DNA from 3 places in the Arthrobacter sp. 179 genome. Region 1 is predicted to be linked to each of the others. Evidence: predicted binding sites of a transcription regulator. Region 1 holds the regulator's gene; each other region holds the start of a gene.
The links. The regulator LexA, encoded in region 1, represses DNA repair genes until DNA is damaged. The targets are predictions, from matches to a motif close to TCGAACANNTGTTCGA.
Positions count from the first base shown of each region.

Region 2: ruvA (Holliday junction branch migration protein RuvA) is a predicted target of LexA. The motif match lies at 2,212-2,227, and genes of this name have one in related genera.
Region 3: ACT3UE_RS09590 (LexA family protein) is a predicted target of LexA. The motif match lies at 2,609-2,624, and genes of this name have one in related genera.

Region 1 covers NZ_JBQSYU010000015.1:45,835-55,674, forward strand. The annotation lists gene miaA (tRNA (adenosine(37)-N6)-dimethylallyltransferase MiaA) at 1-139, shown strand, start outside; gene dapF (diaminopimelate epimerase) at 149-1,090, shown strand; gene ACT3UE_RS10365 (class I SAM-dependent methyltransferase) at 1,087-1,734, opposite strand; gene hflX (GTPase HflX) at 1,923-3,497, shown strand; gene ACT3UE_RS10375 (ATP-dependent DNA helicase) at 3,490-5,508, shown strand; gene lexA (transcriptional repressor LexA) at 5,562-6,296, opposite strand; gene ACT3UE_RS10385 (LysM peptidoglycan-binding domain-containing protein) at 6,560-6,958, shown strand; gene ACT3UE_RS10390 (histidinol-phosphate transaminase) at 7,026-8,156, shown strand; gene hisB (imidazoleglycerol-phosphate dehydratase HisB) at 8,215-8,835, shown strand; gene hisH (imidazole glycerol phosphate synthase subunit HisH) at 8,836-9,474, shown strand; gene ACT3UE_RS10405 (hypothetical protein) at 9,474-9,626, shown strand; gene priA (bifunctional 1-(5-phosphoribosyl)-5-((5-phosphoribosylamino)methylideneamino)imidazole-4-carboxamide isomerase/phosphoribosylanthranilate isomerase PriA) at 9,692-9,840, shown strand, end outside.
Region 2 covers NZ_JBQSYU010000003.1:131-9,970, forward strand. The annotation lists gene yajC (preprotein translocase subunit YajC) at 1-319, opposite strand, end outside; gene ruvB (Holliday junction branch migration DNA helicase RuvB) at 451-1,527, opposite strand; gene ruvA (Holliday junction branch migration protein RuvA) at 1,537-2,160, opposite strand; gene ruvC (crossover junction endodeoxyribonuclease RuvC) at 2,271-2,855, opposite strand; gene ACT3UE_RS02620 (YebC/PmpR family DNA-binding transcriptional regulator) at 2,862-3,620, opposite strand; gene pdxT (pyridoxal 5'-phosphate synthase glutaminase subunit PdxT) at 3,623-4,300, opposite strand; gene ACT3UE_RS02630 (CapA family protein) at 4,454-5,686, opposite strand; gene ACT3UE_RS02635 (M3 family metallopeptidase) at 5,738-7,759, shown strand; gene ACT3UE_RS02640 (GNAT family N-acetyltransferase) at 7,756-8,466, shown strand; gene pdxS (pyridoxal 5'-phosphate synthase lyase subunit PdxS) at 8,530-9,426, opposite strand; gene ACT3UE_RS02650 (HIT family protein) at 9,581-9,840, opposite strand, start outside.
Region 3 covers NZ_JBQSYU010000013.1:59,489-69,328, forward strand. The annotation lists gene ACT3UE_RS09575 (SLC13 family permease) at 1-168, shown strand, start outside; gene ACT3UE_RS09580 (acyl-CoA thioesterase) at 197-604, shown strand; gene ACT3UE_RS09585 (ribonuclease J) at 889-2,505, shown strand; gene ACT3UE_RS09590 (LexA family protein) at 2,640-3,080, shown strand; gene ACT3UE_RS09595 (Y-family DNA polymerase) at 3,073-4,374, shown strand; gene ACT3UE_RS09600 (NADP-dependent oxidoreductase) at 4,429-5,436, opposite strand; gene ACT3UE_RS09605 (TetR/AcrR family transcriptional regulator) at 5,579-6,202, shown strand; gene ACT3UE_RS09610 (thermonuclease family protein) at 6,495-7,679, shown strand; gene ACT3UE_RS09615 (thermonuclease family protein) at 7,762-8,946, shown strand; gene ACT3UE_RS09620 (LysE family translocator) at 9,013-9,654, opposite strand; gene ACT3UE_RS09625 (Lrp/AsnC family transcriptional regulator) at 9,765-9,840, shown strand, end outside.

The DNA of each region.
Region 1 (9,840 bases):
CACCCGCCGCTTCGCCCGCCGCCAAATCACCTGGTTCAGAGCCGATCCCCGGGTCCACTGGTTCGATGCCGCGGACCCGGATCTGTGGGCAGCGCTGGAAGCATCCGTGCGGGAATTCGAAGTATCCCCGGGCACGTAGGCTGGGACCATGAGCTTTACGGAATCCGATCACCCCAGCGGAACCCTGTCGGCCCTCTCGGGCCTGGACTTCACCAAGGGCCATGGAACGGGCAATGACTTCATCCTGTTCTCAGACCCGGACAACAGACAGGACATCCTTCCCGCGCAGGTGGCTTCCCTCTGCGACCGTCATCTCGGCCTCGGAGCCGACGGAGTGATCCGTGCCATCCGTTCAGAGACCCTGGCCGAGGGGCGGGAGTTGCTGGCCCGGCACCCGGAGGCCGAATGGTTCATGGATTACCGCAACGGCGACGGCTCGGTCTCCGAGATGTGCGGGAATGGGGTGCGCGTCTTCGTGCATTTCCTGGTCTCCCGTGCTCTGGTTTCCCTGGCCGACGGCGATTCCCTGACGATCGGCACCCGGGCCGGGGTGAAGGTGGTCTCCCGCTCTGCCGCCGGGTACTCGGTGGACATGGGCCCGTGGGAGTTCCTCTTCCCCGACCAGGCCCATGAACGGGCCCTGGACAGCATCGTGGACGCCTCGTTGGAGGTCCCGCGCCCGGGCCTGAGCGTGGACATGGGCAACCCGCATACGGTCGTCGCGCTCTCCGAGGCGACCGAGCTGGACCAGCTGGATCTGCACCGGATGCCGGTGGTCGACCCCGTCCCCGAGCACGGGACGAATGTGGAGTTCGTGTTGCCGTCGGATCCGCTGGTCAACGACGGTGTCGGAACCATCCGCATGCGCGTCCATGAACGCGGTGTGGGCGAGACCCTTTCGTGTGGCACCGGCGCCTGCGCCGCCGTCGTGGCGACCCGACACTGGGCCGGTGGGGCCTCGGCACGCCGCTGGGACGTGCACGTTCCCGGCGGGACCGTCTCCGTACGGTTCGTGACGGCTCCCGAGGGCCGCGAGCATGTGGTCCTGGAGGGACCTGCGGTACTGGTGGCCGAGGGGACCCTGGTCTAGTCCTTCGAGGGAGTCGTGCCCACGCCGGAGGCATCCGTGGTGTTGCGCACCCTCAGGATGCGGAAGGTCTTGGCGCTGGAGTATCGATCGACGATGAACCCGGTGGGGAGTTCCCGAACCAGCCACTGTTGCAGTGAATCCGAGCCCAGGTTCTTCTGGACGACCAACCAGGCAGTTCCGCCGACAGCCAGCCGGGGCAACCAGTGGAGCAGGATCCCATGCAGGATTTCCTTGCCCACCCGGATCGGGGGATTGGACCAGATGGTCTGGAACCTCAGGTCGTCATCGACGGCTTCGGGGGCCGTGGCCACCACGTTGTCCAGGGACAGGGCCTGCGCGTTTTCGCGGGTGAGTTCCAGGCTGCGCTGGTTGACGTCCACGGCATGGACGGTGGCGGAGGGGGAAGCCAGAGCCATGCTCAAGGCGATCGGACCCCAGCCGCAGCCGATGTCGAGCAGGTGGCCTTCCGCCGCCGGGGCGGGCACCCCGGACAGCAGGACCGCGGTTCCCTTGTCGATTCCATCCGGGCTGAAGATGCCTCCGGCGGTGTTGACGGCGTGTTCCGTGCCGCCGAGCATCACGCGGACGCTCCTGCGGGTGAATGGCGTCGACGGTTGTGCGCTGAAGTAGTGGTCCGAACCCATGGGTTGAAGATTAACCGTCAGGGTGACGCCAAAGCGAATCCCGGTCTTCCCGGCCCGACGGTTTCAGTGATAGAGTTATCCCAATCACTCACGGTTCGGGCACTCTCGGGTTTCGGCCTGTGGAGGAAACCAGCCACCTGTCGGTGACCCGGACTAGAATTGGTGTACGAATCCTTTCAAAGGGGAACATGACCACTCATAACGAGCCCAACCCGGACGATCGAAACCTCCCGGAGGACGAGATCCAATCCGTCATCGACCGTATTCTGGCCACGGACGATGCCACCGACCGTGCCACGCCCCAGCGTGCTGACGACAGGCGCGCCCAGGCGCCGCTGGGCGGCAAAGCCCTGGCCTTGGACGGCAAGGGTGACGGACACTCATCAAGCGATGGCGACCAGCGCGATCTGTCCGAACGCCATGCGCTGCGCCGCGTCGCCGGATTGTCCACCGAGCTGGAAGACGTCACCGAGGTCGAAAACCGGCAGCTTCGGCTGGAACGGGTGGTACTCGCCGGAATCTGGACCGAAGGAACGTCCCAGGAAGCGGAAAACTCCCTGCGGGAACTGGCCGCCTTGGCCGAAACAGCGGGATCGGAAGTCCTGGATGGCATGGTCCAGCGCCGCTTGAAACCGGATCCAGCCACGTTCCTGGGCTCGGGCAAGGCCCAGGAGCTGCGCGATGTCGTGGCCAGCACCGGGGCCGATACCGTGGTCGTCGATTCCGAACTGGCTCCATCCCAGCGCAGGGCGTTGGAGGACATCGTCCGGGTGAAGGTCATCGACAGGACCTCGCTGATCCTGGACATCTTCGCCCAACATGCGCAGAGCCGTGAGGGCAAGGCCCAGGTCGAACTGGCCCAGCTTGAATACCTTCTTCCCCGCCTCCGTGGCTGGGGCGAATCCATGTCACGCCAAGCCGGTGGCCGGGTCGGGACCGCGGGCGGTGGCATCGGATCACGCGGCCCCGGCGAGACCAAGATCGAATTGGACCGTCGACGGATCCGTGACCGCATGGCCAAACTCCGTCGCGAGATCAAGGGCATGAAACCGGCACGTGATGCCAAACGCTCGAACCGGAAACGCAATGCCGTTCCGGCGGTGGCCATTGCCGGGTACACGAACGCGGGAAAGTCCTCGCTGCTGAACCGCTTGACCGACGCCGGGGCGCTGGTGGAGAACGCACTGTTCGCCACGCTGGATCCCACGGTCCGGCGCACGGAAACCGAAGATGGCTTAGGGTACACCATTGCCGATACCGTGGGATTCGTCAGGTCGTTGCCCACCCAACTGGTGGAGGCCTTCCGCTCGACCCTCGAGGAAATCGCCGACGCCGATCTGATCCTGCACGTGGTCGATGCCTCCCACCCCGACCCCGAAGGCCAGATCCATGCGGTCCGGGAGGTCCTCACCGAGGTCGACGCGCAGGACATTGCAGAGATCATCGTGTTGAACAAGGCCGATATCGCCGATCCGTTCGTCGTCGAACGCATTCGTCAACGCGAACCGAACCATGTGGTGGTCTCTGCCCGGACCGGCGGGGGGATCCCCGGACTGCTTGCGGCGATCAGCGAAGCCATCCCCCGTCCGGATGTGGCCATGGAATTGCTGATTCCCTATGACCGTGGTGATCTGGTCCACCGGCTGCACGGCTCCGACGCGGAGATCCTGGAGACCGAGCACCTGGATGAAGGGACCCGTCTGTCCGTGAAGGTACGCGGTGCACTCGCCGCGGAATTGGAGCAGTTCGTCGTACATGGCTGAAGTACAAGAGGTGGTCGCCCTCCTGGATCAGGCGGTCGAACGCATGGGCGGGGAAAGCAGGCCCGGACAGCATGAGATGACCAAACAGGTCGTGGAGGCCTTCGAAAGCGGAAAGCACCTCCTGGTGCAGGCCGGCACCGGGACGGGTAAATCGCTGGCCTATCTGGTTCCGGCGATCGCCCACGCCCTCGAAGCAGATAAACCGGTGGTCGTCTCCACCGCGACCTTGGCCCTGCAGGCCCAGATCGTCGGTCGGGACGTTCCCCGGCTCCTGGAGAACCTGGATGACGAGCTGCCGCGGCACCTGGATGTCGCCCTGGCCAAGGGGCGATCGAACTATGTCTGCAAGTACAAGCTGGGAGGCGGCTACCCCGACGAGGATGAAGGGGCGCTCTTCGCGTTGGGCGATGACGGGGCGGCCCGCCCGTTGACCGCCGGCACGGGGCCCACTTCGGCACTGGGCCAGGAAGTCGTTCGCGTACGCGAATGGGCCGAGGAAACCGAATCGGGGGACCGGGACGATCTCGTCCCGGGGGTCAGCGAACGTGCCTGGCGGCAGGTCTCCGTCAGTGCCATGGACTGCCTCGGTGCCCAGCGGTGCCCGATGGCCGAGGAATGCTTCAGCGAACTGGCCCGCAAGAAGGCCGGCGATGCCGACATCGTGATCACCAACCACGCCTTGCTGGCCGTCTCGGCGTTCGAGGGATTGGCGGTGCTGCCGGAATTTGACACGGTGATCATCGACGAGGCCCATGAACTCCAGGACCGGGTCACCAATTCGGTGACCCGCCCCATCTCGGCAGCGCTGGTTGCCGCCGCGGCCACCGCGACCCGCAGAAACTGCAAAGGCGTCGCTGTCGAAGCCCTCAACCAGGCGGGTAAGACCCTGTCCGACTCCCTGGAGGGAGTGCCGACCGGGCTGCTGCCCAAGGGGCTGAACGAAGAGCAGGTCGCCGCCATCGCCGCCGTGCGCGAAGCGGCGCGTACGGCCCTGTCCGACTCGAAACCGGGGAATGGCGAAACCGCTGACGGCGGACGCCAGATGGCCCGCTCGCAGTTGATGTATCTGCAGGAACAGTGCGAACGCCTCGATGGACCCGCCGATGAACGCGAGGTCGTCTGGATATCCCGCCAAGGCAACTTCACCCCGGGGGCCGGTTACAGCGCCCCGGATGACTCGGCCCCCGCGACGATCAATGTCGCTCCACTGTCGGTGGCCGGCAAATTACGTGAGGGCCTCTTCGACGGCCGCACGGTCGTCCTGACCTCCGCGACCCTGGCCATAGGTGCTGCCTTCGAACCGGTGGCCGGATCGTTGGGGCTGCTCGGCGAGGGGGCTCCCGCGTGGACGGGCATCGATGTCGGTAGCCCCTTTGACTATGCCCGGCAGGGGATGCTCTATGTTGCGCGGCATCTGCCCAAACCATCGCGAAACGTATCGACCGAGGCCCTGGATGAGCTCGCCGACCTGATCGGGGCCTCCGGCGGGGGAGTACTGGCATTGTTCTCCTCCCGGCGGGCCGCCGAGGAGGCCGCCGAAGCGCTGCGGCCACGGGTGGACCCGGAGATCCTCTGCCAGGGCGAGTCGAGCATGTCCACGTTGGTCCGGCAGTTCGCCGATGAACGCGATACCTGCCTGTTCGGGACCATGACCCTCTGGCAGGGAGTCGACGTGCCGGGTCAGTCATGCCGGGTGGTGGTCATCGACAGGATCCCTTTCCCACGCCCCGACGACCCGCTGTCCACGGCACGCAGCCGCGACGTTGCCCGACATGGGGGCAACGGTTTCATGGCCGTCTCCGCCTCCCATGCAGCAGTCCGTCTGGCCCAGGGGGCAGGCCGGTTGATCCGTTCCACGGGGGACCGTGGCGTGGTGGCCGTCTTGGATTCACGGCTGGCCACCGAACGCTATGGAAACTACCTGCGTGCGTCGCTGCCCCCGATGTGGTCGACCACGGACAAGGACGTCGTGCTGGGGTCGCTGAGGCGTCTGGCGGCGAGCGAGGACTAGACATGAAAGGAGGGCCCGTCCGCGGACGGGCCCTCCTGGAAGTACACCGCGGCCTAGATCGAACGCATCACCGAAACGACCTTGCCCATGACGGTGGCATGATCGCCCAGGATCGGCTCGTACTGGCGGTTCTGTGGCAGCAGCCACGTGTGGCCGTCGCGCTGCCTGAAGGTCTTCACCGTGGCCTCGTCATCGAGCAGCGCCGCGACGACATCGCCGTTCTCCGCATGTTGCTGACGGCGGACGACGACCCAGTCCCCGTCACAGATGGCTGCCTCGACCATCGAATCCCCGCTGACCTTGAGCATGAACAGTTCACCGTGCCCGACGAGTTGGCGTGGCAATGACATGACATCCTCGACCGCCTGGTCCGCCAGGATTGGTCCACCGGCGGCGATGCGGCCCACCAGCGGAACCCGGGCCACCTCGTCGGAATCATCCGAGTCCACCACGGTCAGCCGGGGCCGAAGCTGCTCCGGTTCCCGCGGGGCGGGAGCCGGCTGCGAGGCCTCCGGGGTCCCGGTGACCTCGGGGGCCAGCGGGCGCAGGATCTCCATGGCCCGGGGGCGGCGTGGATCCCTCCGGATGTAGCCGAGCTTCTCCAGCTGGGCGAGCTGGTGGGTGACGCTGGACAAGCTCGCCAGCCCGACCGTATCGCCGATTTCGCGCATGGACGGCGGATACCCCTTGGCGGTCACGGCCTCCTGGATGGTTTCCAGGATCCGCCTCTGCCGGACAGTCAACCCCTTCGGTGCCTTCTTCGGCGCCGGATTCTCCGCTGAGCTCATGATCCATCCCGTCCTGGTAAATCGCCGGCGTACCGGGGCTGTGCGCAATGTGTCGGATGCAACTGGTGGACTCTCATCCATCCAGCCGATGTCTTCCACTCTAGGGCAGTCACGGACTTCATTCAAAGATTTATTCGAACGTGTCTCGACAATCTTCGTACATAGATGCTAAAAATGAGATAGAAGTTCGAATATGAGTTCGAAGATCGGGTTCGACACCCGCAACGAGAACCCGCTTCGGCGGACAACAGGAAGGTCAGACCATGGCGCAGATCGCACTCGCAGCCCCGGTGTCCCTCAAGGCGGACTCCGTTCCGACCACCGCCCCGGCCCATGCCTCCACCCCTCGGGGCCGGCTGGAGCTGACGCGCCGGGGGCGCTTCATCCTTATTGGCCTGCCGGTCATGCTGGCAGCCACCGCCCTGCTCGTCCTCGCTGGCATCTTCACCGCCCCGGTCATGGCCTCGGACGCATCGGATACGACCGCGGTGGAAGCCACGACCGTCTCCGTCATGGAGGGCGACACGGTCTGGGCGCTGGCCGAGGAGTTCGCCCCGCAGCGCGACCGCCGTGACGTCATGGCGGAAATCACGGAAATGAACGACCTGAACGGATCGGTCCTCGTCCCGGGCCAGGAGATCTTCGTCCCCACGGGCGATTAGGCCCGCTTTATGACCCTGTCACCCGGTCCGATTCCCGACTGCGGGGCACGGGCAATAGAATGGGGTCGTGAGTGATCAGCTGGAACGACTGGCCAAATTGCCCCTGCGTGAAAACCTGCGTGGCATCGAACCCTACGGCGCACCGCAACTGGACGTGCCCATCCTGTTGAACGTCAACGAGAACACCCATCCGTTGCCCGAGGCAGTAAGCCGGGCCATCTCCGAAGAGGTCAGTGCCGCCGCTGCGTCCCTGAACCGTTACCCGGATCGTGAATTCACCGAACTCCGCGAACGCCTCGCCGACTATTTGGGACACGGGCTGGATGCGGCGAACATGTGGGCCGCCAACGGATCCAACGAGGTCCTGCAGCAGATCCTCCAGGCCTTCGGAGGGCCGGGACGCACCGTGATGAGCTTCCCGCCCACGTATTCGATGTACCCGTTGCTGGCCAGCGGGACCGACACCACCTACCTCGCCGGAGAGCGGAGCGGTGACTTCGGACTCAGCGCGCGATCCGCAGCGGACCAGGTCACGGAGGCGGCGCCGGATATCGTGATCCTCTGTTCGCCGAACAACCCGACGGGTACCGCCCTGGGACTGGACGTCGTGGAAGCGGTATACGAGGCAGGGCGTGCCAGCCAGGCGATCGTCATCGTCGATGAGGCCTACGCCGAATTCGCACTCAGCGGGACCGGATCCGCGCTGACACTGCTGCCCGGCCGCGAACGACTGATCGTCACCCGGACCATGAGCAAGGCCTTCGCGCTGGCCGGGGCCCGGCTGGGCTATCTCGCGGCGGCCCCGGAAATCGCCGATGCGCTGCGCCTGGTCCGTCTGCCTTACCACCTCTCGGCCGTCACCCAAGCCACCGCCAATGCCGCCTTGAAACAGGTCGATGCGCTGCTGGCCACGGTCGAGGACATCAAGGGCCAACGCGACAGGATCGTCCGCGAACTCACCCGGTTGGGGTTGGAACCGGCAGTCAGTGACTCCAATTTCGTCTTTTTCGGCGGGCTCGAGCATTCCCGTGCCATCTGGCAGGGTCTGCTCGAGGCCGGGGTACTCATCCGAGATGTGGGCATCGCCGGTCATCTGCGGGTCACCGCTGGAACCGAGACCGAGACGACCGCATTCCTCCAGGCCTTGGAGGGCCTCCTGAGCCCCGCCGCGGATACCGGCACCGGGCACGACAGCTAGACTTAACCTGCGGGCCGCCACCGTCGCCGCCCGCCCCACCCACACCGAAGGAATACCCATGTCTGCAGAATTGCTCGGCGGTCGCCGAGCCCGCATGGAGCGTGCCACCAGCGAGTCCACCGTCACCGTCGAACTCGACCTGGACGGCACGGGTGTCGCGAACATCAGCACCAGCGTCCCGTTCTACGACCACATGCTCACGGCGCTGGCAAAGCACTCGCTGATCGACCTGACGGTCCAGGCGACCGGCGACACCCACATCGACGCCCACCACACGGTGGAGGACGTGGCCATCACCATCGGCGAGGTCCTGCGCACCGCCCTGGGCGACAAGGCGGGGATCCGCCGCTTCGGCGAAGCTTCGGTCCCGCTCGATGAGGCCCTGGCCCACGCGGTCGTCGACATCTCGGGACGGCCCTATCTGGTTCACGGGGGTGAGCCGGCAGGTCAGGAATACCACTTGATCGGCGGGCACTTCACCGGCTCGCTCACCCGCCACGTCTTCGAATCGATCACGCTGCACGCACAGATCTGCCTGCACATGCGACTGGTGTCCGGCAGGGACCCGCACCACATCGTCGAAGCGCAGTTCAAGGCCTTCGCCCGCGCCTTGCGCCAGGCCGTGGAACCAGACCCCCGCAACGCCGGGATGATCCCCTCCACGAAGGGTGCCCTGTAGATGGCCGGGCCCCGGATCACCGTGCTGGATTACGGATCGGGCAACATCCGTTCCGCGGTCCGCGCGCTCGAACACGTCGGAGCCGAAGTCACCCTGAGCAACAAACCGGATGACATTCGTGGGGCCGATGGTCTCGTCGTTCCAGGAGTCGGCGCCTTCGCCAGCGTGATGAAGGCCCTCGGCGAGGTCGGGGCAGGACCGTTGATCGGGCGCCGGATCGCCGGGGGCCGTCCGGTCCTGGGGATCTGCGTCGGCCACCAGGTCTTCTTCGATGAGGGGGTCGAACACGGTATCCGGACCGCCGGTTTCGGGGAATGGCCCGGAACCGTCGAGCGGCTCAAGGCGCCGGTGGTCCCGCATATGGGCTGGAACACCGTCACGGCGGCCGAAGGGTCCAGGCTCTTTGCCGGTCTCGAGGACGAGCGGTTCTACTTCGTACACTCCTATGCGGTCCAGCATTGGGATTTCCCGGTGGCCCAACCGCGTATGAGCCCCCCGGCAGTGACCTGGTCCGATCACGGGGGCCCCTTCATCGCCGCCGTGGAGAACGGGCCGTTGTCGGCCGTGCAGTTCCACCCGGAGAAGTCAGGCGAAGCAGGGGCGAAACTGCTATCCAACTGGTTGGGAACCCTGTCCTGATGTGGAGTCTCATCCTCATGGCGGTCGGCGGCATCCTCGCCGGTGGTGCGTTGTCGCTGCGTCAGCAAAAGGCCCATATCTCCTGGATCATCGCGACCTGGGTCCTGGCGGCGATGGCCCTGCTTTCCGCCTACATCATGACCCTGAAGTAGTCTTCCCCTCCCGGCAAGACGCCGCGTACCACCCCCCACGACCTATTCGACGAAGACCGGAGAAGATCCCCGTGACCAGCAACAGCATCCTCGAACTCCTGCCCGCGGTGGACATCGCCGACGGGCAAGCCGTCCGCCTCGTCCAGGGCGAAGCCGGCAGCGAGACCGGGTACGGTGACCCGCTTGAAGCGGCCCTGGCCTGGCAACAAGACGG
Region 2 (9,840 bases), on a different contig from region 1:
CATCGTTGCCGGGCTCCGCGACGGGGATGACCTTGGCGATGGCCTGGGCGTGGACCGTGGCGGTGGTTCCGGGGGAGATCTCCAGGATGACCTTGTTGTCATCGGTGTCGATCGCCGCGACCGTTCCGAACAGTCCGAAGTTGGTCATGACCTCGGATCCGACGGCCAGCTGCGACCGGAGCTCCTGTTGCTTCTTCTGTGCCTTCTTGCGTCCGCGGAACATCATGAAGATCAGGAAGGCGAAGGCCAGGATGAGGATCAGGGTCATCGGGTCGAAGCCCGACGGCTGGTCCGCCTGGGCAATTACGGTGGAGGTCAAGAGTTACTACCTGTTTCTGTTCCGGGGACTTCCGGAGGGCGTTTTCGACAACGCCCACGGAGGGCAAGTCACTATTGTATAGGTCCAGTCTGGACGTTGGGTGACCGCGGAGCCGATTCCCGCCCTCCGGCTCAGCTGCCGGCGGGGTTCCCGGAGGGGTCCTGGCGACCGAATTGACCGGCCGCGCCATCGTAGTGGACCGCATGGGCGGGCATGGCCAATCCGAGATGTTCCCAGGCGGCGGGCATGGCGATCCGCCCGCGTGGCGTCCGCCCGAGCAGGCCCTCACGGACCAGATACGGTTCGGCGACGGTTTCCACCGTCTCGGTCTCCTGTCCGACGGCGATGGCCAGGGTCGACAGGCCCACCGGTCCTCCGGCGAATTTGGTGCACAGGGCCTCGAGGACGTTGCGGTCCATCCGGTCCAGGCCCTTGGAGTCGACCTCATACATGTCCAGGGCCGCGGAGGCGGCCCGGGCATCGATCTGTTCGATCCCGTGGACCAGGGCCCAGTCCCGGACCCGGCGGAGCAGACGGTTGGAGATCCTGGGGGTACCGCGCGAACGCAGGGCGATCTCGGCGAAGGCCGCGGAGTTCACCGACATGTCCATGAGCATGGCCGAACGGCGCAGGACCAGCTCGAGTTCCTCGGTGGCATAGAACTCCAGGTGCCCGGTGAAGCCGAACCGGTCACGCAGCGGCCCGGGCAACAGACCGGCACGGGTCGTGGCCCCGACCAGGGTGAACGGCGGGATCTCCAGGGGGATGGCCGTGGCTCCGGCCCCCTTGCCCACGACGATGTCGACGCGGAAGTCCTCCATGGCCATGTAGAGCATCTCCTCGGCGGGACGGCTCATGCGATGGATCTCGTCCAGGAACAGGACTTCGCCTTCGGTCAGCGAGGAAAGAATGGCGGCCAGATCCCCGGCATGCTGGATCGCGGGGCCGGAACTGATGCGCAGCGGGGCGTTCATTTCGGCCGCGATGATCATCGCCAGGGTCGTCTTGCCCAGCCCCGGAGGGCCCGACAGCAGGACATGGTCCGCGGAGCGTTCGCGGATCCGTGAGGCTTCCAGGACCAGCGAGAGCTGCTGGCGGACCCGGGGTTGACCGACGAAGTCATGCAGGTTCTTCGGGCGCAGTGCCGACTCGAGCGCCCGCTCCTCCGGCTCCGAGGAGGAGGCGGTGATCTGCTGGTTCTCGGTCATGGTTCCAGCCTATCGTCCGCCGGCCGAGGCGCCACGGCCCAGGTCGCGCAGAACTGATTTGAGGATGTTGCCCACCTGGGCGGTGGCCACGAGTTCGGGCTCGGCCTTGGCGGTGGCCGCCACAGCCTTTTCGGCGTCCTTATCGGACCACCCCAATCCGGTCAGGGCCTCGAGCACCTGTTCCTTCCACGCCGGTACGGTGGCGGCCTGGGCCGTGGTGGTGGCCTCCCCGGTGGGGGCGAGCTTGCCGGCCAGTTCCAGCACGATCCGCTGGGCGCCCTTGGGGCCGATGCCCGGAACCCGGGAGAAGGCCTTCGTGTCCCCCTCGGCGGAGGCCACCCTGACGTCTTCGGGGGTATGGACCGCCAGGACGGCCAGGGCGAGCCGCGGACCGATCCCTGCCACGGAGAGCAGCACCTCGAACACCTCCCGCTCCCCCGGCTCGGCGAAACCGAAGAGCGTCATGGAGTCCTCGCGGACCACCATCGAGGTATGCACCACGGCCTCGCGGCCCACATGCAGACCCGAGAGGGTCTGCGGGGTTGCCTGGACGAGCATCCCGAATCCGGAGACCTCGATGACGGCACTGTTCAGGGCCACATGGCTCACCACACCGTTGAGCGAACTGATCATGAAAAGCCTTCCTCCGGCGTCGTCCTGTGATCGGTGACCGCTGGGCGGCATCCGAACATATCTACGAATACCTTACCCGTCGGGCCGCGGATCCGGGCCCACCGACTCGGTCAGCGTGGCTTGCGGGCCGCTGCTTCGGCGGCGGCCCAGGCGCGTTGCGCGGGGGTCAACCCGCTGGAGCCGGCGGTGACCCCGCTGGAGGCCTGCGAACCGGGGGCCGCCCCGCGCCAGCCATGGGTGATGGCCAGGGCGGCGGCATCGGCGGCATCGGCCGGGCGGGGTGGTTCGTCCAGGCGGAGGATCTTGGCCACCATCTTGCCTACGGCGGCCTTGCTCGCCTGACCGCTTCCGGTCACGGCCGCCTTCACCTCGGTCGGGGTATGCAAAGCCACCGGGATGCCCCGCCGGGCCGCGGCGACGATCACGATCCCCGAGGCCTGCGCGGTGCCCATGACCGTACTGACATTGAGTTGGCTGAAGACCCGTTCCACGGCCAGCACGTCGGGGCGATGCCGGTCCAACCAGGCATCGATGCCTTCGGCGATGGCCAGCAGTCGCTGGTCCAACGAGGTGTCCGGCGTCGTCCCGACTACCTTCACGTCGACCAGGGACGCCCGCCGGTTGGGTTCGACGTCGACCACGGCCAGACCGCAGCGGGTCAGCCCCGGGTCGACCCCGACCACACGCAACGCCATGGGGTGCTAGTCGTCCGCTTCGAGCTCGGCCATGACCTCATCGGTGAGATCGGCATTCGAATACACGTTCTGCACGTCGTCGAGTTCCTCCAGGGCATCGGCCAGCTTGAGGAACTTGCGCGCGGCGTCGGCATCGATCTGGACCTGCATGGAGGGAACGAACTCGGCTTCATCGGATTCGTATTCGATGCCTGCCTCCTCCAGCGCCTTGACCACTTCCTGCAGGTCGGTGGGCTCGCAATGCACCTCGAAGCCGTCGCGGGATTCCTTGACTTCTTCGGCCCCGGCGTCGAGCACGGCCATGAGCAGATCGTCCTCGGTCAGGTCGTTCTTCGGCACCGAGACCACGCCCTTGCGGGTGAACATGTAGGCCACCGAGCCCGGGTCCGCGACGGTCCCGCCGCTGCGGTTGATGGCCAGGCGCACCTCGGAAGCGGCCCGGTTCTTGTTATCGGTCAGGCATTCGATGAGCAGTGCCGAACCCTGCGGCCCGCGGGCTTCGTAGATGATCTCGGCGTAGTCGATGACCTCACCGGTCAGCCCGGCACCGCGCTTGACGGCCCGGTCGATGTTGTCATTGGGGACCGAGGTCTTCTTCGCCTTGGCAACGGCGACTTCCAAGCCGGGGTTGCCCGCCATATCGGCGCCGCCGGCACGGGCTGCGACCTCGATGTTCTTGATGAGCTTGGCAAACGACTTCGCGCGCTTGGCGTCGATGGCCGCCTTCTTATGCTTGGTGGTTGCCCATTTGGAGTGGCCTGACATGCTTACGCTTCTCCCTTGATCAGCTGGATGAACAGTTCGTGGATCCGGCGCTCCCCCGTGACTTCCGGATGAAAGGACGTCGCCAACAGCGATCCCGAACGTACTGCAACGATTCTACTGTCCGTTCCCGCCTCCGGGCCCGATCCGCCCGCCGGGACCCGGACCGTGGCCAATACCTCGACCCCTTCGCCCACCGATTCGACCCAGGGGGCGCGGATGAACACCGCCCGCACCGCCGCCGCGGGTCCGCTGGCGGAAGACCGGGCATCCCGGGGTGGATCGGGCAGTCCCTTGAACGCCAGATCCGTTTCGAAGGACTCGACCTGACGGCCGAACGCATTGCGTCTGACGCTCATGTCGATGCCGCCGAAGCTCTGCTGCGACACGCCTTGGCGGTCGGTCGAGGGGTCCAGGATCCGATCAGCCAACAAGATCAGCCCGGCGCAGGAACCGAAGACCGGGAACCCGTCGGCGATGCGTTCCTTCAACGGGGCGGAGAGCCCGAACATGCGGGAGAGCTTGTCGATGGTGGTCGATTCGCCCCCGGGCAGGACCATCCCGTCCAGCCCCGCCAGTTCCTCGGCCCGGCGGACTTCAACGGCGCGGGCGCCTACGGATTCCAACGCCGCCACATGTTCGCGGACATCACCCTGGAGGGCCAGGACACCGACGTTGAGCATGTGGAACCGCCTTTCCCGGGTGGGGCCGGGGTCGCACCGCGTCACCGCGGCGGAGGAAATGGGACGCTTCAGCATAGTTCCCGCACCGGCCGACCGCCCACCGGGTAGGCACCGTCAGCCCCGGGCCTGGTCACGAGGAGGCTGCGGGGCTGGTCACGGGGAGGCTGCGGGGCGCCAAGGCCGGGCCCCGTCCCCGTCGGCGCCCAGGACGTTCAAGGTCGAGCGCGTGCGTTTCAGCGAGGCGGCATCACCGGCCGCCGTCGTGCACGGGGTCTTCGCCGGCAGGGCACACCAGCGCACCGGGTCCTGGGCCATGATGTGTCCGACCCAACGCGGGGCCGAGGTCGTCCACCGGTCCCCCTCCTTCACGAAGTCCAGCTTCAGGCTCACCCCTTCCCGGTTCACCGCCAGATCGGTGGCATGGGCGGACACCGAGTTGCCCAACCCGTAGGCGATCCACACCCCGTCGCGCTTTTCCAACGGCAGCACCGAATGCGTGTGGTGCGAATAGACCGCATCGAATTCCCCGCTGTCCGCCAGGGTGTGGGCGATATGGGTTTGTTCGGTGGTCGGGCGTGTCGAGTACTCCTCGCCGGCATGGAACCCGGCCAGCACGACGTCGGCGCCTGCCTTGCGGGCTTGTCTGGCCCGGGCGATCATCTGGTCGGTGTCGATGAGATCGACCCTCCAGTCGGTGTCGGCGCTCAACCCGTTGAGCCCGTAGGTGGCTGCCACGACGCCGACCCGGATTCCCCCGGCCTCCAGGATCAGCGGCTTCCGGGACTCCGCGGCACTGCGATAGGTCCCGGTATGTTCCAGCCCTGCCTCGTCCAGGGCGTCCAGGGTGCGTTCGACCCCGGAAGTCCCGTCGTCGACGGCATGGTTCGTGGCGGTGGTGCAGGCGTCATAGCCGGTGGAGGCCAGGGCCGGAAGGATCTGCGGGGGCACCACGAAGGACGGGTACCCGCGATAGGGCCCCTTGTCGGTCCCGACCGGGGTCTCCAACGAACAGATCGCCAGATCGGCGTCGGCAAGATAGGGCGCCAGACCCGATAGCAGCGGGGCGAAGTCGGGGGTAGCGGCCGAACCGTCCGCCCGGGCCTGTTCCCACAGGGGTGGGTGGAGCAACACGTCACCGGTCACCACCACCGAGACCTCCTCGCGGGACGAGGGCATCGGGTCCGGCCCGGTGGCCTCCGCATCCGTCGTCGCCGCCGTGGCGCTGCCCGCCGTTGCCGGGGCCGCCGCATTCGGCGGCGTCGTTCCCGTCCCGGCCGGCTGGGAGGTATCGGCGCCTGAACAGCCCGACAGCAGGATCAGCGAGGCCACCAGGGCGGCTACTCGGACGGCGGCCCGCCGGCGGGTCGGCAACGATCTGTGGCTCATCCTCCGATGGTAGGCGTCGCGTCCGGTCCGCAGGTGTGAAAAACTGACTTCATGACGAATCCCCTGCTCAGCAAAAGCGTGCTGCCCTTCGAAATGCCCGCGTTCGATCTCCTGACGGCGCAGGATTATGTCGAAGCGGTCAAACACGGCATCGCCGAGCAGCTGGCCGCCATCGCCGCCATCACCTCCTCCACCGAGGAGCCCACCTTCCCCAACACCACCGAAGCCTTCGAAACCAGCGGGGAAACCCTGCGCCGGGCGGTCATGGCCTTCTCCAATGTCAGGCCTTCCCACGGCACCGACGACATCGTGGAGGTCGATGCCGACATCCAGGCACTGCTGACCGAACACGAGGATGCCGTGCACCTCGACGCGCAGCTCCACGCCCGGCTGTCCGCCGTGGAAGCCGCCGGTGGGCTCGACGGCGAACGCCAGCGCCTCAGTTCCGAGACGCTGCGCCGGTTCAGCCAGGCGGGAGCCGGGCTCGATGAAGCGGGCAAGGAGCGCCTCCGGGCCCTGAACGCGGAGATCTCCGCCCTCTCCACCCGGTACGGGACCCGGTTGTTGGCCGGGATGAACGACGCCGCGGTGCTCTTCGATTCCGCCGAGGCACTCGAGGGCCTCTCCGACGCCGAGATCGCCTCGGCCGCCCGTGCCGCCACGGAGGCCGGACATCTTCACGGCTATTTGTTGACCCTGGTCCTGCCGACCCAGCAGCCGGCCCTGGCCCGGTTGGAACGGGAGGACTCACGCAGGCGGCTGTTCGAGGCCTCCACCCGACGTGGCCAGGAGGGACCGAACCGGACCCTGGAGCTGGGCGCTTCCATGGCGCGGTTGCGCGCCGAACGGGCCGCCCTGTTGGGCTATGACCATCACGCGGCCTACGTCCTCGAAGGCCAGACCGCTCCCTCGGTGGAGGCGGTGCGTGAACGTCTGGCCGGCCTCATCCCCGGTGCCCTGGCCAATGCCGCCACCGAGGCCGCGACCATGGCCGAGCTGGCCGGACGGCCACTCGCCCCTTGGGACCGCGCCTACTATTCGGCCCGGGTCCAGCGGGAGAAGTACGCCGTGGACGCCGCGGCGTTGAAGCCCTGGTTCGTACTGGACCGGGTCATCCACGCGGGGGTCTTCGCCGCAGCCACGCGGCTCTACGGGGTGGAGTTCACCGAACGTCACGACCTGCCCGTGTACCATCCCGAGGTCAGGGTCTGGGAGGTCACCGACGCCGATGGCAGCACGTTGGGGCTGTTCCTGGGCGACTACTTCGCCCGGCCCACCAAGGCCGGCGGTGCCTGGATGAACAGCATCCGCGACGGGGCCTCCCTCTTCGGCGAACTGCCCGTGGTCACCAACAACCTGAACATCCCGGCCCCGGCCGAAGGCCAACCCGCGCTGGTGACCCTCGATGAATGCCGGACCCTGTTCCACGAATTCGGCCATGCCCTGCATGGGCTGTTCGCCCACGGGATCTACCCTTCCCTCGCCGGGACCTCGGTGCCGCGCGACTTCGTCGAATATCCCTCGCAGGTCAACGAGATGTGGCAGTTCGACGCCGAGCTCGTCACCAAATATGCCCTCCACGTGGAGACGGGCGAACCGCTGCCCGCCGGCGCCGTGGAGAAGATCCAGGATGCGGGCCTCTGGGGTGCGGGCTTCTCCACGACCGAATACCTGGCGGCGGCCCTGTTGGATCTGGAGTGGCATTCCCTGGCCGCCGGGGAGGATCCGGGGGATCCGTTGGAGTTCGAGGACCGGGTGCTGCGCGAGGCGGGCTTCTCCCCCGAGGTCATCGTCCCGCGCTACCGCACCGGCTACTTCAAGCACATCTTCGATGGCGGCTATTCCGCCGGCTACTACTCCTATATCTGGAGTGAAGTCCTCGACGCCGACACGGTGGAGTGGTTCACCGAAAATGGTGGTGGGACCCGGGCCAACGGCGACCGGTTCCGCCATGAACTCCTGGCCCGGGGCAATACCCGGGACCCGTTGGCCTCCTATGAGATCTTCCGCGGGCGTGAAGCCCGGCTCGAGCCATTGCTGGTGCGCCGCGGACTGGACGCAGCCGCCCAATGAGCACCGTAGCCGGCGCACAGCGCGCCTTCACCGACTGGCACCGGACCCTGGCTGCGGCCACCGGTGGCCGGGAGTTCTCCACCCACGGCTGCCAATGGCTCTATCAGCCGACCCGGGCCCGGTTGGTCCTGCTCTTCCCCACCCGTCCCGAAGCCTCCGGGCTGCGCCCCGGACTGGCGGAGGGAACCCGTCTGGGGGCCCGCGAAGTCCACGTCTTCCTCAATGCCGCGGCCCGCGACGAGGCCCTGACCGAGCTGGGCTTCCGAGACGCGCCCCCGCTCTTCTGGCACGGTGGGTCCGCGGCAGATGTGGCGGCAGCCGGCCGCGATGGCCAACCGTGGGAGGGCGGCGTCGAATTATCCTCCACCCTGCCCGAGGCCACCGGGGCCGACCGGGAAGAACTGGCGGTCCTGCAACCGGAGCGTCGGATCGAACAAGCCGTGGCCCGGGGCGCCGACGTAACGCTGGCGGGACGGGGGTTCGGTCAATTGCATGACGGCGGGGACCTGTCGATCCAGTCCCTGGCGGTCGGCCGCTCCTGGCGGCGTCAGCGGGCCGGAACGGCCCTGCTGGGGGCCCTGGTCGAACGGCTCGACTCCGAGGAAGGTTCGGGCCAGGTCCTGGCGGCTTCGACCCCCGGGGCGTCGGCCTTCTTCCGCACCAACGGCCTCGAGCTGCTGGGCAAGGGACGCCATCTGGTGCAGTAGGAAGACACGAACGGCCGGCCACTCGGGATGAGTGGCCAGCCGTCCGTTTCAGCTCAGGAGGGTTTACCAGCCGCGCTCGGAGAGGCGGTGCGGTTCGGGCAGCTCCTCCACGTTGATGCCGACCATGGCCTCACCCAGCCCGCGGGAGGCCTGGGCAATGACGGAGGGGTCGTCGTGGAAGGTGGTGGCCTTCACGATGGCTGCGGCCCGCTGGGCCGGGTTGCCTGACTTGAAGATGCCTGAGCCGACGAACACGCCGTCGGCGCCAAGCTGCATCATCATCGCGGCATCCGACGGGGTGGCGATGCCGCCGGCGGTGAAGAGCACGACGGGCAGCTTGCCCGCCTCGGCGACTTCCTTGACCAGTTCGTAGGGTGCCTGCAGCTCCTTGGCGGCCACGTAGAGCTCGTCCGTGGGCATCGAGGACAGCTTCGCGATCTCGGCGCGGATCTTGCGCATGTGCCCCGTGGCGTTGGAGACGTCGCCCGTGCCGGCTTCACCCTTGGAACGGATCATGGCAGCACCCTCGTTGATGCGGCGTAGGGCCTCCCCCAGGTTGGTGGCACCACAGATGAAGGGGACCGTGAAGTCCGTCTTGTCGATGTGGTTGACGTAGTCGGCCGGTGTCAGGACTTCCGATTCGTCGATGTAGTCGACCCCGAGGGACTGCAGGATCCGGGCCTCCACGAAGTGGCCGATACGGGCCTTGGCCATGACCGGAACCGATACGGCGTCGATGATGCTGTCGATCATATCGGGGTCGGACATGCGCGAGACCCCGCCCTGGGCGCGGATGTCGGCGGGAACCCGTTCCAGGGCCATGACGGCGACGGCGCCGGAATCCTCAGCGATTCGGGCCTGCTCTGCGGTGACGACATCCATGATGACGCCGCCCTTGAGCATATCGGCCATGCCACGCTTGACCCGGGGACTGCCGGTGGTGTTCTCAGTGCTGGACACGTATGGTCCTTTCAAAACGGGGGGAAAGTACGCTCCATCCTAAGCCAGTGTGCCGGTGATCACCGCCCCCGATGACGCCACCGGTCAGCGATGGGCGTGCTTCGGCGCCACCGCGGCGCCGATGATGTAGCACCACTGGTGCTCGCGGTCGATCTCAGCCCTGGTCCCATGCGTCGGCGATGTCCTGACGGATGTCCCCCAGGACCGCTGGGATGGCTTTGGTCCGGGCGATGATCGGGAAGAAGTTCCCGTCCCCGCTCCACCGCGGGACCACATGCTGATGCAGGTGCGCGGCGATGCCCGCCCCGCCGGCCACCCCCTGGTTCATGCCCAGGTTGAAGCCCGACGGGTTCGCCACCGCCCGCAGCACACGCATCGCCTGTTGGGCTGCCGCCCCCATTTCGGCGGTTTCCT
Region 3 (9,840 bases), on a different contig from region 1:
TTCATGTTGCCGGTGGCCACCCCGCCCAATGCCATCGCCTACTCCAGCGGCTACGTCGAGATCTCCGACATGCTCAAGGCCGGCATCTGGCTGAACGTCATCTCGCTGGTCCTGACCACTTTGACCACCATGACGTTGGCGGTCTGGGTCTTCGACGTCGTCTATTAGCCGCCAGCGGCCCCGGTAGGGTGGGGCCATGAGTTCCACGGACGTCACCATTGCCTTGCGCTGGTCGGATCAGGATGCCAACGGCCACCTGAACCACGCCCGCATCGTCACCCTCATGGAGGAAGCCAGGGTGCGGTGGATCCGCACCGAGGACGGGTTCGCCCGGTTGCTGATGGGGGTGGTCGTCGCCTCGATGACCGTGGACTACCTGGCCCAGGCCGAATACATCCCGTCGATGACCATCGGCCTGGGCATCGAGCGCATCGGGACGAAATCCTTCACCCTGCGACACACCGGCGTCCAGGACGGGACGACCGTGTTCGTGGGCACCACGGTCATCGTCCCGTTGGCGGCCGACGGTGCGGCCTCCCGCGCGTTGACCGATGACGAGCGCGAGGCATTGGGCAGGCATCTGGTGCAGGACCCCGCCGAATAACCGGTCCACCGCACGATTCCTCCTCCGGAAGCGCGCGGGGTCGCTGCTGCGCGGGGCCCGACGGCGGCGTAGCGCCGAAGCGGTGGTAAAGTCGAGGTAGATATGCTTCTGCCGCCCGTGGGTCGCTGAAGCCCTTGATTTTCCCGGTTCGCTCCGGCGTCGACTGTTCACCTGACGCTGCCGGCCGGATACCGAAGAAACCAGAACAGCACAGAGAACGGACACTCTTGAGAAAAAAGCAGCACCAGACCCCGCCCGCACTCGCCAAGGGAGCCCTGCGTGTCATGCCGTTGGGCGGCCTGGGAGAGATCGGCCGCAACATGACCGTCTTCGAATACGGTGGCAAGTTGCTCATCGTCGACTGCGGCGTCCTCTTCCCCGAGGAACAGCACCCCGGCGTCGACGTCATCCTCCCGGACTTCTCGGCGATCCGCGACCGCCTGGACGATGTGGTGGGCCTCGTGCTCACCCACGGCCACGAGGACCACATCGGCGGCATCCCGTACCTGCTGCGTGAACGCGCCGACATCCCCTTGATCTCCGCCCGGCTGACGCTGGCCTTCGTGAAGACCAAGCTGCAGGAACACCGGATCAAGCCCAACGTGGTCCAGGTCAAGGAAGGCGAACGCAAGAAGTTCGGTCCCTTCGACCTCGAGTTCCTGGCCGTGAACCACTCCATCCCCGACGGCCTGGCCGTGGCGATCCGCACCGGTGCCGGCACCGTGCTGGCCACGGGCGACTTCAAGATGGACCAGTTCCCGCTGGACCGCCGCATCACCGACCTGGCCGGCTTCGCCCGGTTGGGCGAGGAAGGCGTGGACCTGTTCCTGCCGGACTCCACCAACGCCGAGGTCCCGGGCTTCATGGCCGCCGAAGCCGATCTGCTGCCGGCCATCGACAACGTCATGCGTACCGCCCCGCGCCGCGTGATCGTCTCCTCCTTCGCCTCGCATGTGCACCGCATCCAGCAGGTCATCGACTCCGCCCATAAGTACGGCCGCAAGGTCGCCTTCGTGGGCCGTTCGATGGTCCGCAACATGGGCACGGCCCGCGAGCTGGGCTACCTGAAGATCCCGCGCAACGTGCTCGTGGACTTCAAGGAGGTCGACAAGATGGCGCCGGAGAAGGTCGTCATCATCTGCACCGGTTCGCAGGGTGAACCGATGGCCGCACTGGCCCGCATGGCCAACCAGGACCACATCATCGACCTCATCGAAGGCGATACCGTCCTGCTGGCCTCCTCGCTGGTCCCGGGCAACGAGACCTCGATCTACCGCCTGATCAACGACCTGACGAAGCTCGGCGCCAACGTGGTGCACAAGGGCAACGCGAAGGTCCACGTCTCCGGGCACGCCTCGGCCGGCGAACTGGTGTACTGCTACAATCTGGTGCGCCCGAAGAACGTCATGCCGGTCCACGGCGAACACCGCCACCTGAAGGCCAACGCCGAACTGGCGGTGCGCACCGGGGTGGATCCCAAGAATGCACTGGTCCTCGAGGACGGCGTGACCGTCGACCTCAAGGACGGCGTCGCCCGCGTCTCGGGCAACGTCGCCGCCGACTACGTCTACGTCGAGAACATGGTCGCCGGCGCGGCCACGGAGGAGTCCCTGCAGGACCGCATCCGTCTGGCCGAGGACGGCGCGCTGACCGTGCTGGCCATCGTGGACCCGGCGACCGGCGCCCTGGAGGAGGACCCCGAGTTCTTCCCGGTGGGCTTCAGCTTCTCCAATAAGGACCTCGGCAAGGCCGTGGGCATCGTGGAGAAGACCCTCAACGGACTCAAGGGCGTCAAGACCGGGCCGGACGCGGAACGGGCGATCTCCCAGGCCCTGGTGCGCTGGTCCGACCGCGCCTTGCGCCGCAAGCCCGTCGTCACGGTCATCACCGTCGACGCCTAGGCTCCGCCGCCCACCAAACCGGTTCCGATCCCTGCGATCGGGACCGGTTTTTTGGTGCCCGACGGCGGCTCGGGAACCGGGGCCGGTGATGCTACGCTGGTCATCGAAAGTTTGTTCTATTCCAGGGGGGTGTCGTGTTCGGTCAGGAGCCCGTGCATGTCCCGCCGCCCGGCACCTTCGGCGGGGATGAGGCCACCGGCGGGCCGACGGCGGAACGCCAGGCCAGCGGCTTCCCGTCCCCGGCCCGCGACTACTTCCACGGTGGGATCGACCTGAACCGGCATCTGATCCGCGATAGGACGTCCACGTTCATCATGCGTGTGGCGGGGAACTCGATGGCCGCCTCGGGCATCTGCGACGGGGACGAGGTGATCGTGGACCGCTCCCTTCCGGTGCGCGACGGCCGGGTCGTCATCGCCGTCCTGGAGGCCGAAATGGTCATCCGGCGCCTGGGCATCGACGCCGATGGGGTCTGGCTGCGCACCGACGACCCCGCGACCGGTCCGGTCATGGTCCGGGCGTTGGAGGACCTCACCGTCTGGGGCGTGGTCACCCGCTGCCTGCACCATGTCTGAGCCGGGTCCCGGACGCGGGCGCATGGCACTGGTGGACGTGAACAATTTCTATGTCTCCTGCGAGCGGGCCTTCGACCCGCGACTGGAAGGCCGTCCCGTCGTCGTGCTCTCGAACAACGACGGCTGCGTGGTCGCCCGGTCACCCGAAGCCAAGCAGCTCGGCATCAAGACCGGCACCCCGTGGTTCCAGGTCGCCGGGAGCGCGGAGGGCATGGGGCTGGTGGCCCGCTCCAGCAACTACGAGCTCTACGGTGACATGTCGTCCCGCGTGATGGAGGTCATCGGACGGTTCGGCGCCTGGCAGGAGGTCTACTCGATCGACGAGTCGTTCATCGGGCTACCGGGGGACGAATCGTGGCTGCGGGACAGCGCGCGCCGGATCCGGGAAGCGGTGTGGCGCAACGTCGGGGTCCCGGTCTGCGTGGGGGTCGCCCCGACCAAGACCCTGGCGAAGTTCGCCAACCACGTGGCCAAGCACAACCCCGGTCTGGGTGGGGTCTGTTCACTCGACAGCGTCCCGCCGGAGGAGATCCACCGCATCCAATCACGCGTCCCCGTCACCGGGCTGTGGGGTGTCGGGGCCAGAAACGGGCAACGCCTCAACGCCCTGGGCATCGAAACGATCGCCGATCTGCGGGCGGCGGACCCGCTGGTGATCCGCAAGAAGTTCTCGGTGGTGCTGCAGCGCACCGTGCTTGAACTCAACGGCACACCGTGCATTCCCGAGGTCGAGGAGCGGGCGGACAAGGCGCAGATCATGTTCTCGCGTAGTTTCTCCACCCCGGTGACCACCGCCTCGGACATGGACCAGGTGATGGCGCTCTACGCCCAACGCGGGGCCGCGCGGATGGCTGCCGAGGGATTGCGGGCCACGATGCTCACCGTCAGTGCCGGGGTCAGCCGCTTTGCCGGATCCGCGGAAGCACCGGGGGCGAATCCGGTGGTGGGCGTGAGGTTGTCGGCGCCGACGCAGGATCCGATCGTGCTCACCCGGACCGCCGTCGCGGCGATGCGGGAACGGTTGGTCCCCGGGATGCGGTACGTGCGGGCCGGGGTGGTGCTCTCGGGCCTGGAGCCGGCGGATGGCCAGGCGGCTTTCGAGGCCTTCACGGCCGAGGGGGAGGAGCGCCGGATGGGGACGCTGCTCGGGGATGTGCGCGCCCGTTTCGGACAGGCGGCGATCGGGTTGGGCCATGCCGGGCTGGCCGAACCGGCGGCCTGGACGATGAAACGCGAATTCGCTTCGCCCCGCTACACCACCGAATGGTCCGACCTGCCCGTGGTCACCGCGTGAATCCGGCCCCGGCCTCCCCGCGGTGGGGAGGCCGGGGCCCCGGGATGGTGTCGGCTAGAGCTTGACGACCATCTTGCCGGTGTTGGCGCCGCGCATCAGGTCCAGGAACGCGTCGACCGCGTGATCCAGTCCCTCGACCACGGTCTCGTCGAAGACGAGCTCCCCGGCCGCCAGCCTGGCCCCTGCCTGTTCGGCGAAGGCCGGGAGGTGCTCGGTGTAGTTCCCGACCGTGAAGCCCTGCAGGCGCAGGCCCTTGGTGATCAGGTTGGCCATGTTCCGTGGGCCGGCCTCGGGCTCGGTGATGTTGTACTGCGAGATGGCCCCGCACAGGGCCACCCGTCCACCGGTCTTCAGGGTGCCGAGGGCTGCTTCGAGGTGCTCGCCGCCGACGTTGTCGAAGTAGACGTCGATGCCTTCGGGGGCGGCTGCTGCCAGCTGGCCGGCGATATCGCCGTCCTTGTAGTTGAAGGCGGTATCGAACCCGTACTTGGAGGTCAGCAGTTCGATCTTCTCGGGGCTGCCCGCCGAACCGATGACCCGGGCCGCGCCCTTGAGCCGGGCGATCTGGCCGACCATCGTCCCCACGGCCCCGGCGGCACCGGAGACGAAGACGGTGTCACCTTCCTTCATGGAGGCGATCTCGAGCAGGCCGACCCAGGCGGTCAGGCCGGTCATGCCCAACGCGCCCAGGTAGACCGACGCCGGCAGGCCCGGCAGTTCCTGTACGGCGCGGAATCCTGCGGCAGGGCCCTGGGCGACATCCCGCCAGCCCAGGTCGTGCAGGACCAGGGTGCCTTCGGCCAGCGAATCGTCGCGGCTCTCGATGACGCGGCCGACGGCCCCGCCTCCCATGACCTCGCCGACGTTGAACGGGGGGATGTAGGATCCGGTGTTGTCGTTCATCCGGCCGCGCATGTAGGGGTCGACGGAGATGAAGTCGTTGGCGACCCGTACCTCGCCTTCGCCCAATGCCGGAAGATCGACGACGGCGGTGCGGAAGTTCTCGTGGTCGGGCCACCCGGTGGGGCGCTGGGCGAGCTGGATCTGTGTACTGGAAGTCATGGAATTGCTCCCTTGAAGTCGGTGGTATCGCTGACTGCGATAGGTCTATAATATTAGAACGATCGATACAAAATAAACATTTTGAGGCGAAGTTCACCCCGAGCGCAATGCCGGGGGATTCGACGGGGCCGGAAGGAGACACATGGCACGGAGCAAGGCATTCGACGTGGATGAGGTCATCCAAGCGGCCCGGGACGTCTTCTGGGTCGCGGGTTACGATGCCGCGGCCATGCCCGAACTGGAGCGGGCCACGGGGTTGGGCCGCTCGAGCATCTACAACGCCTTCGGCTCCAAGCGGGGGCTCTTCGACGCGGCAGTGCAGAGCTATCTGGACCAGGTGGTCCGGCCCCGGCTCGAGGTCCTGGTCACGGCCCGGGACGGGGCCGCGGGGCTTGGCGCCTACTTCGATTCCCTGGCCGATGCCGTGTGCGGGGAAGTCGGCCCACAGCGCGGATGCCTGTTGCTCACCGCCTCATCGGGACGCAACAGCCGTGACGAAGCGGTGCGTACCGCCATGGAGGCCTACCGGGTCGAAGTGACCGGGGCCTTCGCTGCCGCCTTGCGCCGTGACCTGCCGGCGCCCGCCGTGGATCAGGCCCCGCCGGAGGGACCGGACGCCCAGGCCGAAACCCGGATCGACGAGCGGGCCCGTCTGCTCTTCGCCTTGTTGACCGCGGGGATGACCCTGGCGCGGATCAACCCCGTGGAGGCGGAAGCCACGCTGCGTTCGGCGGCCGCCTTCAGCACCCCGGCCCATGCCTCCTGAGGGCGGCGCACCATGCCGATGTGGGGTTGTCGGTCGATCCACGGTAAAATCCTTGTGGAATGTCATCCCGGCTGTGCCCCGCTCCGACGCCCGGGATGCGCGGAAACGGGGTCCAACCCCGCCCCTCCGCAACCATTAGCGCCATCGGCGCGCCTCGGACGATAGATCCGGGTGGCCCACCGGGCCGCCGTCGTACTTGTTGGGTGGCCTTGGCCTATCCCGGTCCGTGGTACTACATTCGGTAGTCCACGGCCCGTGGTCACACCACCCGCAACCCACTGGAGGCCAGCGCATGGTGGATCCATCGCTTTTGAACAACCGCCCCTTGAAGAGGGCCGCGGCCGTTGTCGTCGGAGTCTTCGTCGTCACGTCGTCGTTGGCCGGCTGCCGCATCAATTTCAAGGACAACCACGTCCCTGAATTCGGCGGGGTCGTCGTCCGGGTGCTCGACGGCGATACCTTCATCGCCGACGTCGACGGCAAGGAAAAGACGGTTGATCTGCTCAACGTCCTGGCCCCGGCCGCCGGCGATGATGCCGAATGCCTCGGTGACCAGGCCACCGAACACCTGAAGACGATGCTGCCGGAGGGCAAGAAGGTCCGTCTGGAATACGACGACGACATGCCTCCCAAGCGCAGGAAGAACATGGCGGCGGCGTTCTCCGCCGGCAACTTCGTCAACGCGGAGATGGCCAAGGCAGGATTTGCCGTCGCGGAAAAGCAAAGCCCCAACAACCCCTACTACGACCGCGTCCTGGAGGCCCAGGATTCCGCCCAGGAGCAGGGCAAGGGACTGTTCGACGGTTCCAAAAAATGCACCATCGCCGCCACGGTGGAACCGGCCATGAAGCGGATGCAGTCCGTGTCGAAGGCCCCGCCGAGCAGCATCGAATCCGCCGAGGACATGATCGACGACCTGAAATCGGTGCTCAAGGACGGCGAATCGGCCAAGGAATCGCTGACCGGCATGGACGTCAAGGAAGGTACCGCGCAGGCCGTGGTCTATGCCTCCGAGAAGGCCCGGTGGGAAAAGGAGATCTCCGGAACCGTCAGCGCGGCGAAGAAGCGCCTGGGTGAAGTCGAAGGCGTCCACACCAAGCTGGTGGCCAAGAAGAAGGCCGAGGACAAGAAGAAGAAGGAAGAAGCCAAACTCGCTGCCGAACGACGCGCGGCCGAGCAGAAGGCCGCCGCAGAACGCGCCGCCGCGGAACAGCGGGCTGCCGAGCAGCGGGCCGCCCAGGAGCGTGCGGCCGCGTCGCAGAAGGCCAAGGCAGACGCTGAAAAGAGCAAGGCGGCGGAGAAGAGCAAGGCCGCCGAGAAGAGCAAGGCCGCCGAAAAGAGCAAGGCGGCCGAGAAGAAGGCCGAGCAGAAAAAGAAGGCCGAACAGAAGAAGAAGGAAGAAGCCAAGAAGAAGAAGGAAAAAGAGAAGAAGCACGGCAGGAGCCATGACGGGGGCGGCAAGAACAAGAAGCCGTGATCGGTCGCACCGGGGTTATGCTTTGAACCATTCGAAGCGTGCGGGCAATCCTGGGGGGAGACCAATGTCGGTCCGGAATCCGGTGACCCCGTCGCCATGGCGGAAGAGCCCGCGGTTCGTCGTGGCTGCCGTGGCGGTCGCCGTTGCCCTGTCGGGCTGCACCTCCGGCGGGTCGGCGGCGGTGGACACCCCGTCCAGCTCCGGGGCGGATGCCACCGTGGTCCGGGTGGTCGACGGCGATACCCTCGTGGCCTCACTCGACGGAACCGAGGAGACCATCCGACTGCTGAACGTCGACACCCCCGAGACCAAGAAGCCCAACACCCCGGTGCAGTGCCTGGGCCCCGAGGCCACCGAGTATCTGCGCCAGCGGCTTCCTGCCGGAACCGGGGTCCACCTCGAGTACGACGTCGAACGTACCGATCGCTACGATCGCACCCTGGCCGGCGTCTATCTGGACGGGGACCTGGTCAATGCGGACATCGCCCGCGAAGGCCTGGGGGTGGCCGTCCTGTTCGAGCCCAACCACCGCTTCCACGACGAGGTCCTCGCGGCCCAACAGGAAGCGCTCGAGGAGGAAACGGGACTTTTTAGTGCAACGGTCGAATGCACCGTTCCCGCTCAGATCGAATCGGCCATCGACCAGCTGGCAACGGTTCCGACGGCGACCGCGCAAACCTCTGCCGAGGCCTCGGGGCTCCTGTCCGGTGCGGCAACGGCCCTTGCTGCGGGAAAGGCGGCCGATCTGCTGCTGGGCCGGACCGATGACTCCGGAGACGCGGTCCGTGCCGTCGTTGGTTCCGTGGTGGCCGGGAAACTGGCTCCGCGGCTATCCAAGGCCACGGCGGCAGCCACCCGGCAGGAGGGCATCCTGAAGGAACGCCGGCAGCTGCTGGTGACCCGGGAACACGAAGCCGCCGTGAAGGCCAAGGCCAAGGCCAAAGCCGAAGCACGGAAGAAGACCGAGGCCAAGGCAGCGGCGGTTGCCGCGCAACAGGCCGCTGCGGCGAGCCGGGCTGCCGCCGCGGAGGCAGCCCGGCAGGAGAAGGCCCGGATCGCCGAACGACAACGGGTGGCCCGCCAGGCTGCCCAGGCCAAGGAAGCCCGCGAGGCAGCGAAGCGGAGAACGCGGAAGGCGCCGGCGCAGGCTCCTGCTGCGCCTCCGGCCACCAGGAAGGTGCCGAAGAAGACCGGCACCCCCTATCCGGGATATACCGGACCTCGTTGCTACGCGCCCGGTGGCAGGACCTGGAAGCCCTGCCCCTGAGCCGTCGCTCACGACGGAACCCGCCGGGCCTCGGCGCCCTTGGACGAAGCCGGGCGGAACCCGCGGCTAGCCGGCCGTGAGGTTGATGACCTGCTCACCGAGCAACAAGGCGCCCAGGCCCAGCATGATCACGCCACTGGAGAGCGTGACGATGCGGGCTGCTGTCGGGCGGCTGGCCAGCAGACGGCGGGCGCCGAGGGCGACGCCGGTGTAGACGACGGCGGAAACCAGGATATGGGAGATCCCCAGGATGCCGGTTTGCACCGGCGCCGGCAGCCCGGCATTCAAATCGATGAATTGCGGGATGAGGGCCAGATAGAGCAACAGGGCCTTGGGGTTGGTTCCGCTGGTGCCCAGCCCGCGCAGGAAGCTGCTGCCGTTCCCGGGCGGGGGCTGGGCCCCCTCGGCGGCACTGGTGTAGCCGGCGTCGCGCCAGGAGCGGGTGGTCGAGACACCGAGCCAGATCAAATAGGCGGCACCGACAAGCGTCAGGGCGGCCAGCAACTGGGGCAGGGCAATGACCAATGCCGCAAGACCAGCGACGATGAGCAGGGTGTGGACCATGAACCCGCTGAGCAGGCCACCCACGGCAGGGGCGATCCTTCGCCCGCTGAGTCCGGAGGAAATCGCATACGCCCAGTCGGCGCCCGGCGTCAGGGCCAGGGCGACGGACATGGCGGCGAATCCGAGGATCAGATGTGGGTCCATGAGGCGCTCCTGGTGGTCGTGTTGCTCTTCGGGGAAAGCTTAGGAAACTCCGCCCCAAAAGTGCTTACCGTTTTTCGAGGAAACGACGCGCCTCACGATAAGGTTCTTGCGTGATTGACGATATAGATAGAAATATTTTGCGCCTGCTTCAACAGGATGGTCGGATGACCGTCACGGCCCTGGCCG